3 regions of the Variovorax sp. VaC1 genome follow, and region 2 is predicted to be linked to each of the others. Evidence: predicted binding sites of a transcription regulator. Region 2 holds the regulator's gene; each other region holds the start of a gene.

Region 1 (5,154 bases), on a different contig from region 2:
TGATGACCATCGGCCAGATCGAGCAGATGAAGATGGTCCAGATGGCGGCCGGGTTGGCGCCCTTGAACACCAGCAGGCCGATGGGCAGCCAGGCCAGCGGCGACACCGGGCGCAGCAGGCTGATCAGCGGATTGAACATGCGCGAGAGAAACTCGAAGCGCCCGATGGCAAAGCCCGCCGGAATGCCCACCAGCGCCGCCAGGCCGAAGCCCAGCGCCACGCGCTGCAGCGACGACAGCACGTTCCAGCCCACGCCCTGGTCGTTCGGGCCCTTGCTGTAGAACGGATCGCTGAACACCGTGAGCGCCTGTTGCCAGGTGGCATACGGCGTGGGAAAGCCGGTGGTGCTGTTCATGGCCACCAGTTCCCAGATCAGCACCAGCAGGCCGAAGCCGGCGAGCGGCGGCAGCACGCGCATCCAGAAGGCACGCAGGTCGATCGGCGCGCGTTGCTTCTGCTCCCTCTCCTTCTTTGGGAGAGGGTTGGGGTGGGGGGCAACCTCGGCGCGGGGCACACCCTCGCTCCTGCCCTCTCCCGTACGCTGAAGAGGGGGCGCAAGGGACGTATCCAGGGGCGAATGAAAGACGGCACTGACCATGTTGTTCTCCCTATGCATGAAGCTTGAACGAATCGGCGTATTTCTTCGGGTCCTTGCCGTCCCACACCGAGCCGTCGAACAGCTTGCTGGTGCGCATCGCGTCCTTGGGCACCGGCGTCTGCGTGGCGGCGGCGGCCTGCTTGTAGATGTCGATGCGGTTGATCTCGGTGGCCACCTTCAGGTAGTCGGGGTGGTCCTTCAGCAGGCCCCAGCGCTTGTGCTGCGTGAGGAACCACATGCCGTCCGACAGGTACGGGAAGTTCACGGCGCCGCCGTTGTAGAACTTCATGTGGTTGGGGTCGTCCCAGCTCTTGCCCAGGCCGTTGGTGTAGCGGCCCAGGATGCGCTGGTTGATGGCATCGACGCTGGTGTTGACGTAGCTCTTGTCGGCGATGGTCTCGGCCATCTTGTTCTTGTTCTGCAGGCCGGCGTCGATCCACTTGCCGGCCTCGAGGATGGCGGCGGTCACGGCGCGCGCGGTGTTGGGGTACTTCTTCGTGAAGTCGGCGGTGCAGCCGAGCACCTTCTCGGGATGGTCCTTCCAGATGTCCTGCGTGGTGATGGCCGTGATGCCGATGCCGTCCATGATGGCGCGCTGGCCCCAGGGCTCGCCGACGCAATAGCCGTCCATGTTGCCCACGCGCATGTTGGCCACCATCTGCGGCGGCGGCACGGTGATGTTCTTCACGTCCTTGAACGGGTCGATGCCGGCCGAGGCGAGCCAGTAGTAGAGCCACATGGCGTGCGTGCCGGTGGGGAAGGTCTGGGCGAAGGTGTATTCGCGCTTCTCGCTGGCGATGAGCTTGGCGAGCGAGGCGGCATCGACCGCGCCCTTGTCGGCCAGCTTCTTCGACAGCGTGATGGCCTGGCCGTTGTTGTTGAGGGTCATGAGCACGGCCATGTCCTTCTTCGGGCCGCTCAGGCCCAGGTGCATGCCGTAGACCAGGCCGTAGAGCACGTGGGCCATGTCGAGGTCGCCGTTGGCCAGCTTGTCGCGCACGCCGGCCCAGCTCGCTTCCTTGCTGGGGACGATCTTCACGCCGTACTTCTTGTCGATGCCCAGCACCGAGGCCATGACCACGCTGGCGCAGTCGGTCAGCGGGATGAAGCCGATCTTCACTTCTTCCTTTTCGGGCTTGTCCGAGCCCTGGGCCCAGACGGCGGCGCGCAGCGCGGGGTCGATGCCCACGGCGCCGATGGCGGCGGCTTGCAGGACGCGGCGTCGGCTGAGGCGGGTTTTGAGCAGGTCGGTCATGGGGCGGGCTCCGGTTGAAGGCGGGACAGATGACAAAGAAAAAGCAAAGCGAAAAACAAGAAAGGCGTCCTCACCGCGCGGGGCTGCTCGAAAACGAGCCCCGCGGATAAGGACGCCTTTGTCCGGTTCGGTGGGTGACACCCGCCATTGGGTGCCGCCTGCCTGGAGACCTGGTGGTCTATGGCTTCAGTGTTGCAAGCTGTGTGCCAAGCTGACGGATGCCTGATTTGCTATGAAAAGGGTAGCTGGCGGTGCAAGGCCGTTGCGGGCGGCATGGGCCTGAGGCCTCTTGAGACGTGAGATGCACGCTTGTTGTGCACTGCACCAACTCGAACCGTCTTCGGCCTTCAGCGCGGGGGCGGTGTGTCGAGCGGCAGGTAGTCGGCCATCGCCAGCACCGACTCGGCCACATCGACGAGGCGACGGTTCTGGTTCATCGCGGTCTGGCGCAGCATCTTGTGTGCCTCTTCTTCGCTCAGGCGTCGGTGCGCCATCAGCAGGCCCTTGGCGCGCTCGACGATCTTGCGTTCGTTGAGCGAGGCACGCACGGTTTCGAGTTCGTCGCCCATGGCTTGCAGCCGGTGCGACTGCTCCTGGACCATGTCGAGCACCGAGCGTTCCAGGTGGCGGCCGAACTGGGCGGGCGCGGCGGCCTGCGCGTCGGCGTCGTCGAAGAACATGGCGCTGTTGTCGGCCTGTGGTGCCAGGGTGCCGAGCACTTCCTGGTACTTCTGCAGCTCGCTGCGCGCCTGCGCGGTCTTGTGGCCGCACAGCGCGCGCAGGTCGGCGGCCAGGCGGTCTTCGACGGTCTTCATGGCGTCGATGCGGCGGGTGCAGCAGTCGAACCACGTCTGGCTCAACTGGGTGCCGGCGATGCCCGCGGGCGCAGCCGGCGCGGACGTGGCGCCCATGCGGCGCATGCGTTCCAGCTCGGCCAGCGTGGCGTCGGACTGGCTCTCGCGCCAGAGCACCAGCAGTGCCGCGTCCGAGAAATCGGTGAAGACCTGGAAGCAGCGCTCCTGCGATTCGATCAGGTGCAGCCATTGCAGGCGCTGTGCTTCGTCGCTGCGGCCTTCCGCCAGTGCGGCGGCGCCGAATGCGCGCTCCTGGCCCGCGAACTCCTTGCCCTGCATGAAATTGAACATGGCCACCAGCAGGCGGGAGATTTCGGGGTCGGTCGCGCCATCGGCCGCTTCGAACACCACCGACAGCAGGCCCGCGATGAGCTTCGCGAAGGCGGCGGTGGCTTGCGCCGGCTTCAGTTCGAGCGCACCGATGCGGCGGCGCAATGCGGGCAGCGCGTCCAGCCCCGGCAACACCCAGGCGATGCGGCTGAAGAGGCGGGCACCGTTGCCGGGGCCGGCGCGGTGCCGGGCCTCGGTTTCGAGCTGGTCGAAACCGGCGCGCACTTCCTGTTCGAGCGACAGGCATTCGGCGATCTGCGGATCGCGCTGGTCGGCGAGGCGGCCGCCGCGCGAAGCCAGGAATACGTTCGACATGCCGCGTTCGCGCTGCAGTGCATGGACCAACCGGCCGATCACACCGACCAGGTCGCTGGTGCGGGCGAGCTGGTCCAGCTCGTCGATTTCGCAGCGGCGGGCGGCGATCAGAAAGTTCAGTCCGGATTTCATGGTGAGGCAGCGCGCGAAGGGCAGGGGGCACAGCGTCACTGCAACATCCGTGCCTCGGGGCGCCGCTTGTCCCTTGGCGGGCGTGCCCGGCAGGCGCCACCTACACTCGGCGCCATGCTTTTGTTGGGAATCGAATCATCCTGCGATGAAACCGGCGTGGCGCTGGTCGAGTCGCACGGCAACGCGCTGCCGCTGCTGCGTTCGCACGCGCTGCACAGCCAGATCGCCATGCACCAGGCCTACGGCGGCGTGGTGCCCGAGCTGGCCAGCCGCGATCACATCCGCCGCGTGCTGCCATTGACCGAGGCCGTCATGGCCGAGGCGGGCCGTTCGCTGGGCGAGATCGACGTGGTGGCCTACACGCGCGGCCCGGGCCTCGCGGGCGCGCTGCTCGTGGGCGCGGGCGTGGCCTGCGCGCTGGGCGTGGCGCTGGGCAAGCCGGTGCTGGGCGTGCATCACCTCGAAGGGCACCTGCTGTCGCCGTTCCTGAGCGCCGATCCGCCGGAGTTTCCGTTCGTCGCGCTGCTGGTCTCGGGTGGTCATACGCAACTGATGCGGGTCGATGGCGTGGGGCGCTACGAACTGCTCGGCGAAACCATCGACGACGCGGCCGGCGAGGCCTTCGACAAGAGCGCCAAGCTCATGGGCCTGCCGTATCCGGGCGGCCCCTGGCTCGCGAAGCTGGCCGAAGGCGGCAGCGCCACTGCCTTCAAGCTGCCGCGGCCGCTGCTGCACAGTGGCGATCTCGATTTTTCTTTTGCGGGCCTGAAGACGGCCGTGCTCACGCAGGCGAAGAAGCTGGGCGATCAGCTCGAAGCGAACAAGGCCGACCTGGCGGCGTCCACGCAGGCGGCCATCGTCGAGGTGCTGTTGAAGAAATCGCTCGCCGCGCTCGACCAGACGGGGCTCAAGCGGCTCGTCGTGGCCGGTGGCGTGGGGGCGAACAAGAACCTGCGCGAACAGCTGAATGCCGCGTGTGCCAAGCGCAAGGTGCGCGTGCACTACCCCGAGCTGCACCTGTGCACCGACAACGGCGCCATGATCGCCATGGCCGCTGCCATGCGGCTGCAATCGGGCCTGTCGCAGGCCAGCGAGCGCTATGCCTTCGACGTCAGGCCGCGATGGCCGATGGCATCGCTGACGGCCGAGGCGTCGCTACCGGAAAGCGCGTAACCGACTGGTTGCGTATGCGGCCGCGCGAAGAAGGCAGCGGCAGCACGTCGAGCACATTGCGCCAGAGCTGGCGCCACTCGGGCCAGTCGTGGCCGCCTTCGGTGGTGAACACGCGCCCCGGGGGCAGGGCGTCCGCCAGCAGCTTGTGGTTGCTGGCAAAGCGGTCGGCCAGGCCGAAACCCAGGTAGAGCTGAGGCAGGTCCTTGGAAGGCTGCGGCTCCAGGTACTGCTGGAAGAAGGGCCAGAGCTTGCGATCGGGTTCTTCGTCGGGCTGCGGCCCGGTGGGTGCCTGCCAGGTGCGCAGGCCGCCGGCCTTCTTGATCTCCGCGCCGAGCACCCGGCGGCCCAGGTATGGGGCCAGTGCCACGATGCCGTCGACCGAACCTGGCCGCGCCAGTTCGTGGATCAATGCGCCGAAGCCACCGATGGAAATGCCCACGAGCCAGATCGAGGTGTAGCCCTTGGCACGCTGCGGCTCGATGACGTCCGCATGCAGG
Region 2 (5,154 bases):
TCCAGCAGCGGCACGCCGCCGTACGACGCGGTCTTGCCGATCACGCGGTCGGGCGAGTCGGCGTAGGCCTCGGCGGTGGTCCAGATCAGGCCCAGCTTGCCGGCGTCGAGGTCTTCGACCATCGGGCTGTAGCCGAGCACGTCGTTGGGCGCGGGCTTGGGCGGCGGCGGCGTGGTGTCGGGGCCAGTGGCGGCGTCGAAGCGCTTCTGCAGTTCTTCGCGCGACAGCCCGCTGGTCACCACCGACTGGATCGGCCGCACATAGACGCTGTTCCAGTACTGGTCGAAGAGCACGCCAAGGCGCGGAATCAGCGCACCGGTGACGAAGGTGTCGAGGTCGAGAAAGTTCTCGCCCGAAGTGCGCGTGAAGTACTGGTTGCCGATGTTGCGCCCCCCCGCCACCGCCATCGCGCCGTCGGCAATGAACAGCTTGTTGTGCATGCGGCGGTTGACCCGCTCGAAGTCGAACAGCGAGGCGGTAAAGCGCTTGAGCAGGCTGCCGCGCCCGGCCGGGAACGGGTTGAACAGGCGCAGCTCCACGTTGGGCGTGGCGGCCAGGCCGAGCAGCAGTTCGTCTTCGCCCGAGGTGTAGAGATCGTCCATCAGCAGGCGCACGCGCACGCCGCGCTGGGCCGCATCGCGCAGGGTGCGCAGCAGGTAGCGGCCGGTCTCGTCGTTCTCGATCTGGTAGTACTGCACGTCGAGCGAGCGCTGGGCGCGGCGCGCGAGCTGGATGCGCGTGTCGAAGGCGAAGTCGCCGCCGGGCATCAGGCGAAAGCCGCTCAGGTCGGGGTCGGGCTGCGACGCCAGCGCGATCTTGCCGAGCGCGGTGTCGGCCGAGACGGCCATGGCCTTGGTGGGCGGGCGCGGGGCCTCGTCGGGCAAGGTGGCGCAGCCAGCAAACAGGAGCACGGCCGCCATGGCGAAAACCCAGTGCCCACAACGCGACAGCAGGCGACGAGCCATCGGCGGCTTTCTACAAAGCCTTGCGCAGGTTCGCGGGCGCGATGCGCAGCGCCTCGCGGTACTTGGCCACCGTGCGCCGCGCGCATTCGATGCCCTGCTCTTTCAGCATCTCGGAGATCTGGCTGTCCGACAGTGGCTTCTTGATGCTCTCGGAACTCACGAACTGCTTGATGAGCGCGCGCACCGCGGTGCTCGACGCATTGCCGCCGGTCTCGGTGCCGAGCGCCGAGCCGAAGAAGTACTTGAGCTCGACCGTGCCGAACGGCGTGGCCATGTACTTGGCGGTAGTCACGCGCGAGATGGTCGATTCGTGCAGGCCCAGCTCGTCGGCGATCTCGCGCAGCACCAGCGGCCGCATGGCCAGCTCGCCGTGCACGAAGTAGCTCTTCTGCCGCTCGACGATGGCGTTGCTCACGCGAAGGATGGTGTCGAAGCGCTGCTGGATGTTCTTGATGAACCAGCGCGCCTCCTGCAGCCGCTGCGACAGCGCCTGGCTGCCTTCGCCCTTGTGCGACTTCAGCGCGCCGGCGTAGATGTCGTGCACCCGCAGGCGCGGCATGACCTCGGGGTTCAGCATGACGCGGAACTTGACGTTGGTGCCGCGCCCGGTCTTGGTGACGATCACGTCGGGAATGACGATGTTGCGCTCGACGTCGACGAAGCGGCGCCCCGGCTTGGGTTCGAGCCGCGCAATGACCTGCAGCGCCGAGCGCACCAGCTCTTCGCTGCTGCGGGTGAGCGTGGCCAGACGCTTGAAGTCGCGCCGCGCGAGCAGCTCCATCGGCTGCTTGCAGATGGCAACGGCGATCTTGTAGACCTGCGCCAGTTCTTCGTCTTCGCCCGCGTCTTCGGCGGCCAGCGCGCGCAGCTGGATGCACAGGCACTCGCCCAGGTCGCGCGCGCCCACGCCCACGGGCTCCAGGCTCTGCAGCAGGCCGAGCGCCACCTGGAAGTGGTGCACGAGGTCGTCGAACTGGTCGTTGTCGTCGCCCGCCAGGCCCGAAGCCAGGGCCGGCAGCGAGTCTTCGAGGTAGCCGTCGTCGTTGAGCGATTCGATCAAAAAGCGCAGCGCGGCGCTGTCGTTCTCGCCCAGGCGCAGGCTCAGGGCCTGGCGGTGCAGGAACGACTGCAGCGACTCCTGGCTGCGCGCGAGCTCGGTGGCGTCGGCGCGTTCGTCGTCGCCCAGGTTGTTCTGGCGCGCGGGTGCGTCGCTGCCCCACTCGCTGTCGTCCGGTGCCATGTCGACAGTGCCGTCGCCCTCCCAGTCGGGCTCGCGCTCGGCGATCTCGGCGGCGGGGCCGTCGGTGTCGGCTGCCGAGGCGGTGTCGGTGGACGCGGTCGTTGCGCTGGCGCTGGGCGCGGAGGAGAAGTCGCCTTCGCCGGCCTCGCCCGCTTCATCGCGCGGGACCGGCGTGTCGACGGCGTCGAGCCCGAATTCCTCGCGCGCCGCTTCTTCCGCGGTGCGTTCGAGGAACGGGTTCTCGTCGAGCATCTGCTCCACCTCCTGGCTCAGTTCGAGCGTGGAGAGCTGCAGCAGCCGGATCGACTGCTGCAACTGGGGGGTGAGCGCGAGATGCTGCGAGACGCGAAGGGACAGCCCTTGCTTCATGAGGAAACGGCTCCCCCCCAGGCTGCGCGCTTTGCGCCATGCCACTCCCCTGCCGGTAGCGGGCAAGCCGCTTCGGGCGGCCGTGCGCGACACCCTCCGCGCAGGAGCTCCGCTCGGATGACGGCCACGTTCATCCTTGACCCTCGCCGCACGATCACATCCGGAAGTGTTCGCCCAGGTACACCCTGCGTACTTCGGCGTTGTCGACGATCTCCGAGGGTGTGCCTTGTGCCAGCACATGCCCGTCGCTGATGATGAACGCGTGATCGCAGATGCCCAGCGTTTCACGCACGTTGTGGTCGGTGATGAGCACGCCGATGCCGCGTTCCTTCAGGAAGCTGATGATCCGCTGGATCTCGATGACCGCGATCGGGTCGATACCGGCGAAGGGCTCGTCCAGCAGGATGAAGCGCGGCTGGGTCGCCAGCGCGCGCGCGATCTCGACGCGACGGCGCTCGCCGCCCGACAGCGCAAGCGCCGGCGAATCGCGCAGGTGGTCGACCCGCAGGTCGGCCAGCAGTTCGGACAGGCGCTCTTCGATGTGCGCCTTCGACAGCGACACGAGCTTGCCGTTTTCGTCGGGCTCGCTCTGAAGCTCCAGCACGGCGCGCACGTTTTCCTCGACCGTGAGCTTGCGGAAGATCGAGGCCTCCTGCGGCAGGTAGCTCAGGCCCATGCGGGCGCGGCGGTGGATCGGCATGTGGGCGATCGGCTCGCCGTCGATCGTGATGTCGCCGGCGTCGGCACGCACCAGGCCCACGATCATGTAAAACGAGGTGGTCTTGCCGGCACCGTTCGGCCCCAGCAGTCCGACGACTTCGCCCTTCTGCACGTCGAGCGAGACGTCCTTGACCACCGTGCGGCTGCCGTAGGTCTTCTTCAGGCCGCGCGCGACCAAGCGGCTGCCCGGCGTGCCGTTGGCGTCCTGTGTTCCAGCGGTTTCGATCACTTGCGGGTTTCTCCCTCGCCACCGAGCGTGGTGGTCGAACGCAGGCCCTTGCCCGGTGCCGGGGTGGGCGCCGGAGCCGCGGGTTTCGCGCCGGCCGGGGCGGAGGCGCCGGCCGCGGGCGCCGGGGCGGCCTTGGGGGTGAGGATGGTCTTGACGCGGCCGGTCGGGGACGACGCGTTGACCGCCGTGTTCGGCGGCACGGTGGAACCGTTGACCGTGTAGGTGTCGTTGCTCTGGTCGTAGACGATCAGGGCGCCGTGGCTCTCGTCGTTCGGCGTCGAGCCGAGCAGGCGGCGCATCTCGGCATTGCGGATGAACTTGACGTTGTCGGCGCGGCTGTCGTACTCGATGACTTCGGACTCGCCCTCGATCCACTCGTCGGGCGCATTGCGCTTCTGCTTGTAATAAGCACGCTTGCCCGGGGCTGCCGTGACCACGCCGTACTGGTAACCCTCCGGGTCCTGGCGCACATCGAGACGCGCACCGCGGATGATGATGGTGCCCTTTGTTACCAGCACGTTGCCGGTGAACACGCTCGTCTGCTTCAGGTCGTCGTAGCGCATCGAGTCGGACTCGATGTTCATCGGCTTGGAGCGGTCGGCGGTCTCGGCCTGCACGCCCGAGGCGAGGCCGGCCAGCAACAGCGCGCCGAGGGCCAGGCGGCCGATGCGACGGAGAAGGAAGGGGGTGGTGGGGTAAGAGTGCAATGTCATAGAGGCACGAAACTTGCTCGGCATTGTATGCGGCTGATTGCGTCAGCCCCGCACGCTCAGATGAAAAAGCCCGCCGAAGCGGGCTTGACTTTCCTTCCTGGATCGTCTCCAGGAACACCGCGGAACCGGCTCGCCGGACCGCAGGTGTTGCCCCTTCGAGGGGCTCGGCGCTGCGCCGCAAAGTGCGCGCAGCCCGAGGTGAGTAAGGCTCAGCCCTTCTTTGCTTCGCCGATCAGGTAGTTGACGACCTGCAGCACCTTGGTCATGTTGCCGGCGGTTTCGCCATCCACATACCAGCGGCCGGCCACGGCCATCGCCGGCACGCCGGCCACCTTGTAGGCGTCGGTCATCTGCGAGGCGCGCTTGGCCTTGCTGGCCACGCCGAACGAGGTGAAGACTTCCTTGAACTTGGCGCCGTCGAGGCCGTTGGCCGCTGCCCAGGCAATGATGTTGGCGTCGCCGTTCACGTTCTGGCGCTGTGCGTGGATCGCATTGAATACCTTCGGCTGGTATTCGTCGACCTTGCCCATGGCTTCGAGCGCGTAGTACAGGCGCTGCTTGGCCTCGACGTCGTTGCCCACGAAAGGCACCGGAATGCGGCGGAAGGCCACTTCCTTCGGCACGGTCTTGATCCAGGCTTCGAGCGACGGCTCGAAATCGTTGCAATGCGGGCAGTTGTACGAGAAGAACTCGACCACCTCGATCTTGCCGGCCGGCGCATCGACCGGCACGCGCTTGTCGAGCACCAGGTACTCGGAGCCGGCCTTGGGCGCGCGCGCCTGGGCATAGGCCGGGTTGGCGGCCAGGGACAGCAGCCCGAGCGAAGTGGCGGCCAGCGAAAAGTCACGACGTTTCATTGAAAGGGTTCTCCTGTTGGTACGGCAGACTGAGCCGGCGCGCGGCGGGGAGTTCCCCCGC
Region 3 (5,154 bases), on a different contig from region 2:
AGGCTGTGCGCCGCCTTCGCGCCCAGCGGCGCGGTGAACACGCTGCACGCGGCGATCACCGCCAGCGCGGGCAGCCAGATATAGCCGAAGGCACCGGCCGGCAGGCCCTGCACCGAGTGGCCGCTGATGACGTAGCCAAGCACGTTGGCCACCGCGATCGGAAAGCCCAGCGCCGCGCTGGTGGCCACCGCGTTGTGAATGGCCACGTTGCACCACGTCATGAACGGCACGCTGATGAAGCCGCCACCCGCGCCCACGAGGCCCGAGATGAAGCCGATGGCGCCGCCGGCCGCAAGCTGGCCGCCCGTGCCCGGCATCTGCCGCGTGGGCTTGGGCTTCTTGTCGAGGAACATCTGCGTGGCCGAGAAGCCCACGAACAGCGCGAAGACGATGGCCAGTGCCGTGCCCTTGAGCAGCGCGAACACGCCCAGGCTGCCCGCGAGGCTGCCGATCACGATGCCGGGTGCCAGCCGCTGCACGATGTCCCAGCGCACCGCGCCGCGCTTGTGGTGCGCGCGCACGCTCGACACCGACGTGAAGATGATCGTCGCCATCGACGTCGCGATGGCCATCTTCACCGCGAGGTCGGCCGGCACGCCGCGATGGCCCATGATGATCGTGATGAAGGGCACCATCATCATGCCGCCGCCGATGCCCAGCAGGCCCGCGAGAAAGCCCGTGCCCAGCCCGAGCGCGGCGAGTTCGGCAATCAGCAAAGGGTCGAGCAGGGCGGCGAGGTTCACGGCGGAGGGCTCTTCAAAAAGCAACGGCCCCGTGCGGTGAGGCTGGGGGCCGTGGCGGGAAAAGGTGTCTGCAGATGGTGTGCCGGACCCGCATCCTGAACCAGGGTTCAGGTGGGCGAGGGCAGCAAGACTTCGGGTTCATCTGACGCGAGATGATCACGCCCGTCAAGCGATGTACCAAGCCCGGCTCCGGAGAGCATTGGAACAAGGAAATATTAAGCCCGACACGTCTGCAGACGAGGTGGATTTTACGCCTCGTATGTGTCCGCCGCGCTCATTCAGAGCAAATGTCCATCGCCGGCCAGCGCCTGATCGAGTCTTTGAATGAGTTGCGCGGCCTTTGGGTCGGCTTCGCCGGTCTCGGCTGCTGCCGTGGCAGCGGGCACAGCCGCCGGCGCTGCGGCCGCCGCGGCTTGCTGCGCCGCGAGATCGAATGCCAGGTTCAGCGATGCCAGCACCGCGATGCGGTCGCGGGCCTTGACCTTGCCCGCGTCGCGGATCTTGCACATGGCCGCGTCCACGCGTTCGACCGCATCGCGCAGTTGCGATTCGCCGCCGTCGGGACAGCCGAGCAAATAGCTCTGGCCCATGATCTGTACTTCAATCTGCTTCATGCGGGGGAATCTTGGGATGGGGGTTCGGCCGGCAGCCGTTCGAGCAGGGCGTCCAGGCGCGTGCGGGCTGCGGCGAGCCGCGACTTCAGGGCGTCGCGTTCACGCGTGAGCGCATCGACCTGTTCCTGCAGCAGCACATTGGTGCGCTGCACCTCTTCATGACGCACAAGCAGTCGTTCAACACGCTCGGCGATCTGATCGATGGGGCTGGAGGCGGGCATGGTTGGCGATTGTAGTTTCCCGGGGAGGCCGTACCGCCGATGGCGCGCGCGGCCCCGTTTGAATGTCGATTCACCCTAGGGCTTGGCATGGATTCTGCTGCCTTCCAGTTGCCTTTCAAACTCCCACAGCCAGTCAATGACCACGAAGAACAACACTTTATTCAGTCGGCGCGACCTGCTCTCCCTCATCGGCAAGACCGCCGGAGGCGGCGCGATGTACCAGGCGATGACATCACTGGGCTTTGCCGCCGAGTCCAACTACAACGGGCCGCCGAAGCTCGATGGCGCAAGGAAGGGTGCGTCGGTGCTGGTTCTTGGTGCGGGCCTGGCCGGCATGGCCGCCGCGCTCGAGTTGCGCAACGCGGGCTACTCGGTCAAGGTTCTTGAATTCAGCAACCGCGCCGGCGGCCGCTGCTGGACGCTGCGCGGTGGCGACACCTTCACCGAACTCGGCGGCGCCGTGCAGCAGTGCGGCTTTGCCAAGGGCGAGTACTTCAATCCGGGGCCGTGGCGCATTCCGTATCACCACCATGCGGTGCTCGGCTACTGCAAGCGCCTGGGCGTGGCGCTGGAGCCTTTCGTCCAGGTCAACTACAACGCGCTGGTGCATTCGAGCAAAGCCTACGGCGGCAAGCCGCAGCGCTATCGCCACGTGCAGGCCGACTACCAGGGCTATGTCGCCGAGCTGCTCGGCAAGGCCGCCACGCAAGGCAACCTCGATGCAGCACTCACGAAAGAAGACAAGGAAAAGCTGCTCGAAGGCCTGCGCCGCTGGGGCGCGCTCGACACGCAATTCCGTTATCGCGAAGGCCCCATCAGCAGCGACCGCCGTGGCTACGAAGTCGATGCGGGCGGCGGCCTCATGCCGCTGGCCACGCCATCGAAGCCACTCGACATGAGCGAGCTGCTGCAATCGAATCTCTGGCGCTACATCGCGAGCGGGCAAGACTACGAATTCCAGAGCGCGATCTTCCAGCCCGTGGGTGGCATGGACATGATCGCCAAGGCCTTCCAGAAAGAAGTCGGCAGCCTGATCCGCTACGGCGCCAAGGTCACGAAGATCGAGCAGAACGACCGCGGCGTGACCGTCACCTACACCGACGCATCCAAGGGCGGCGCCGTCACGCAGGCCAAGGCCGACTGGTGCCTGTGCACCATTCCGCTGTCGGTGCTGAGCCAGATCGACATCCAGGTCAGCGCCCCGATGCAGGAGGCCATCAACGCCGTGCCCTATGGCGCATCGGTGAAAGTGGGCCTGCAGTTCAAGCGCCGCTTCTGGGAAGAAGACGAGCACATCTACGGCGGCATCAGCTATACCGACCTGCCGATCTCGCGCATCTCGTACCCCTCGACGCGCTATGGCGCCAAGGGCAAATCAGTGGTGCTCGGCGCCTATGTGTTCGATGGCCTGAACTCCTACGAATTCACCGCCATGGCGCCCGAGGAGCGCGTGCGCCGCGCGGTCGAGTTCGGCACGCAACTGCACCCGCAGTACGCGCGCGAGTTCGACAACGGCATCTCGGTCGGCTGGCACCGCGTGCCGGGCTCGCACGGCTGCTATGGCATGTGGACCGACGAGACACGGCAGAAGCACTACAAGAACCTGTGCCAGGTCGATGGCCGCATCGCGCTGGCGGGAGAACACGCCTCCTACATTCCGGCCTGGCAAGAGGGCGCATTGCTCTCGTCGCTCGATGCCATCCAGCGGCTGCACGCCCGTGCCGTGGCCTGACCGTCGCATGAAGGACACACCCACCATGAACCACGACATCACGACCTTCAAGCGCGCGCTGCTCGGCCTTTCGTTCGGCGCGCTGGCCTCGGTGGCCGGCCCGTCTGCATTCGCGCAATCGCCCGAGCCCGCGTTCTCCGTCGGCCCCCGCTTCCAGGAAAGCTCGGGCGAGTCGATCTACCGCGCCACCTGCCAGGGTTGCCACATGGCCCAAGGGCAGGGCGCGAAAGGGGCCGGCGCGTACCCGGCGCTTGCCTCGAACCCGCGGCTCGCGAGCCCCGAATATCCGCTCTACGTGGTGATCAACGGCCAGAAGGGCATGCCCGCCTTCGGCAAGATGCTGAGCGACGAGCAGATCGCTTCGGTGGTCGTCTACGCACGTACCCATTTCGGCAACCAGTACCCCGACGCCATCGTGGCGGAGAACGTCAAGAAGCTGCGGCCCTGACCTTGTTCCGACACCTGGCAGATCCTTCCTTTCATCCCTTCAGAGAGACAACACACATGACCATGACCTCCATCACGAAGAAGCTGGCGCTCGCCGCCGCAGTGTTCGCAGCCGGCATCGGTGCCGCGCACGCGGCCGACGAGATCATTCGCCATCGCATTCCGAATTCGTCCTTCCCGATTTCGGCGGCGGTGGAAATTCCATCGTCGTTCACCAACGTCTACCTCTCGGGCCAGGTGCCGCCCCTGCAGGACGCGACCGCGCCCAAGAACAGTGCCGCGGCCTACGGCGGCGACACCAAGGGCCAGACCATCGGCGTGCTCAAGGCCATCGAGAAAAGCCTCGCGGGCCTGGGCCTCACGATGGGCGATGTGGTGAAGATGCAGGTGTTCCTGGTAGGCGATCCGGCCAAGGACAACAAGATGGACTTCGCCGGCTTCATGGACGGCTACACCCAGTTCTTCGGCACCACCGCGCAGCCCCGACTGCCGGTGCGCTCGGCGATGCAGGTGGCGGCGCTCGCCAATCCGGCCTACCTGGTCGAGATCGAGGTGATGGCGGTGCGCCCCGCCAAGTAAGCAGGGCCATCGTGCAGAGCGCTACTCGCTCAGCCGCACGTAGGTGGCGAGCAGCGCGCTCTTCGCGGCCACGCCCAGCAGCACGGGTTGCTCGGTGCTTTCGATCACCGGCAAGCGTTCGCCACGGTGCTCCAGAAAGCGTTGCAATGCCTCGCCGAGGCTGGTGTCGGCCGTGATCGGCTGGATGGCCTGCGAAAGCAGTTCGGCTGCGGTCGTCTCCGACGGCGCCGTGCCAAGCGCGGCCAGCGGCACCACGCCGAGGTAGCGGTTGCCGGCGTCGACCACGTAGAGGTACTTCACCGGATGCTGCAGAAAGATCCGGCTCATGGCTTCGCGGCCGGCGTCCGGGCCGACCACGGTTTCGGCGGGCTGCACCAGGTCGCGCATGTGCAGCCCACGCAGGCGCAGTTGCGCATCGCGCTGTGCATTGCGGTGCAAGGTGATCTCGTACATGGAACCGGCGTTGGCCGAGCGCGCCACGAAATACGCGATCACGCTGGCGGCCATGAGCGGCAACATCACCTGGTAGCTCAGCGTCATCTCGAAGATCATCAGGATTGCCATCAGCGGCGCCTGTGTCGCGCCCGCCAGAAAGGCGCCCATGCCGACGATGGCGTAGGCGAACGGGGCCGAGCTTGCCGCCGGCCACAACGCCTGCACGCCCAGCCCGAACAGCGCGCCGATCATGCAGCCGAAGAACAGCGCGGGCGTGAACACACCGCCCACCGCACCCGAGCCGGCCGTGGCCAGCGTGGCGACGGCCTTGGCCACGAGCACCATCGCGATCAGCGTCCAGGGCCAGGGCGTGTGCAGCACCG

What was found. Region 2 encodes sigma-54, which starts transcription at its own class of promoters, with help from an activator protein. Its sites were predicted from a motif close to TGGCANGNAANCTGCTTT; they were not measured.
Region 1: a site for sigma-54 is predicted at 3,522-3,539, ahead of ACGLHS_RS23220 (nitrate- and nitrite sensing domain-containing protein). Genes of this name have one in related genera too.
Region 3: a site for sigma-54 is predicted at 1,662-1,679, ahead of ACGLHS_RS13685 (flavin monoamine oxidase family protein). Genes of this name have one in related genera too.

Annotation. Positions count from the first base shown of each region.
Region 1 covers NZ_JBIGLT010000006.1:56,145-61,298, reverse strand. Annotated here, with positions in the region: gene ntrB (nitrate ABC transporter permease) at 1-598, opposite strand, end outside; gene ACGLHS_RS23225 (CmpA/NrtA family ABC transporter substrate-binding protein) at 609-1,853, opposite strand; gene ACGLHS_RS23220 (nitrate- and nitrite sensing domain-containing protein) at 2,201-3,484, opposite strand; gene tsaD (tRNA (adenosine(37)-N6)-threonylcarbamoyltransferase complex transferase subunit TsaD) at 3,599-4,657, shown strand; gene ACGLHS_RS23210 (alpha/beta hydrolase-fold protein) at 4,596-5,154, opposite strand, start outside.
Region 2 covers NZ_JBIGLT010000007.1:48,868-54,021, forward strand. Annotated here, with positions in the region: gene ACGLHS_RS25795 (phospholipase D family protein) at 1-965, opposite strand, end outside; gene rpoN (RNA polymerase factor sigma-54) at 976-2,574, opposite strand; gene lptB (LPS export ABC transporter ATP-binding protein) at 2,729-3,523, opposite strand; gene lptA (lipopolysaccharide transport periplasmic protein LptA) at 3,520-4,236, opposite strand; gene ACGLHS_RS25815 (thiol:disulfide interchange protein DsbA/DsbL) at 4,446-5,093, opposite strand.
Region 3 covers NZ_JBIGLT010000003.1:330,937-336,090, forward strand. Annotated here, with positions in the region: gene ACGLHS_RS13670 (sulfite exporter TauE/SafE family protein) at 1-743, opposite strand, end outside; gene ACGLHS_RS13675 (cell division protein ZapA) at 1,022-1,357, opposite strand; gene ACGLHS_RS13680 (DUF904 domain-containing protein) at 1,354-1,578, opposite strand; gene ACGLHS_RS13685 (flavin monoamine oxidase family protein) at 1,715-3,310, shown strand; gene ACGLHS_RS13690 (c-type cytochrome) at 3,336-3,758, shown strand; gene ACGLHS_RS13695 (RidA family protein) at 3,815-4,336, shown strand; gene ACGLHS_RS13700 (ClcB-like voltage-gated chloride channel protein) at 4,358-5,154, opposite strand, start outside.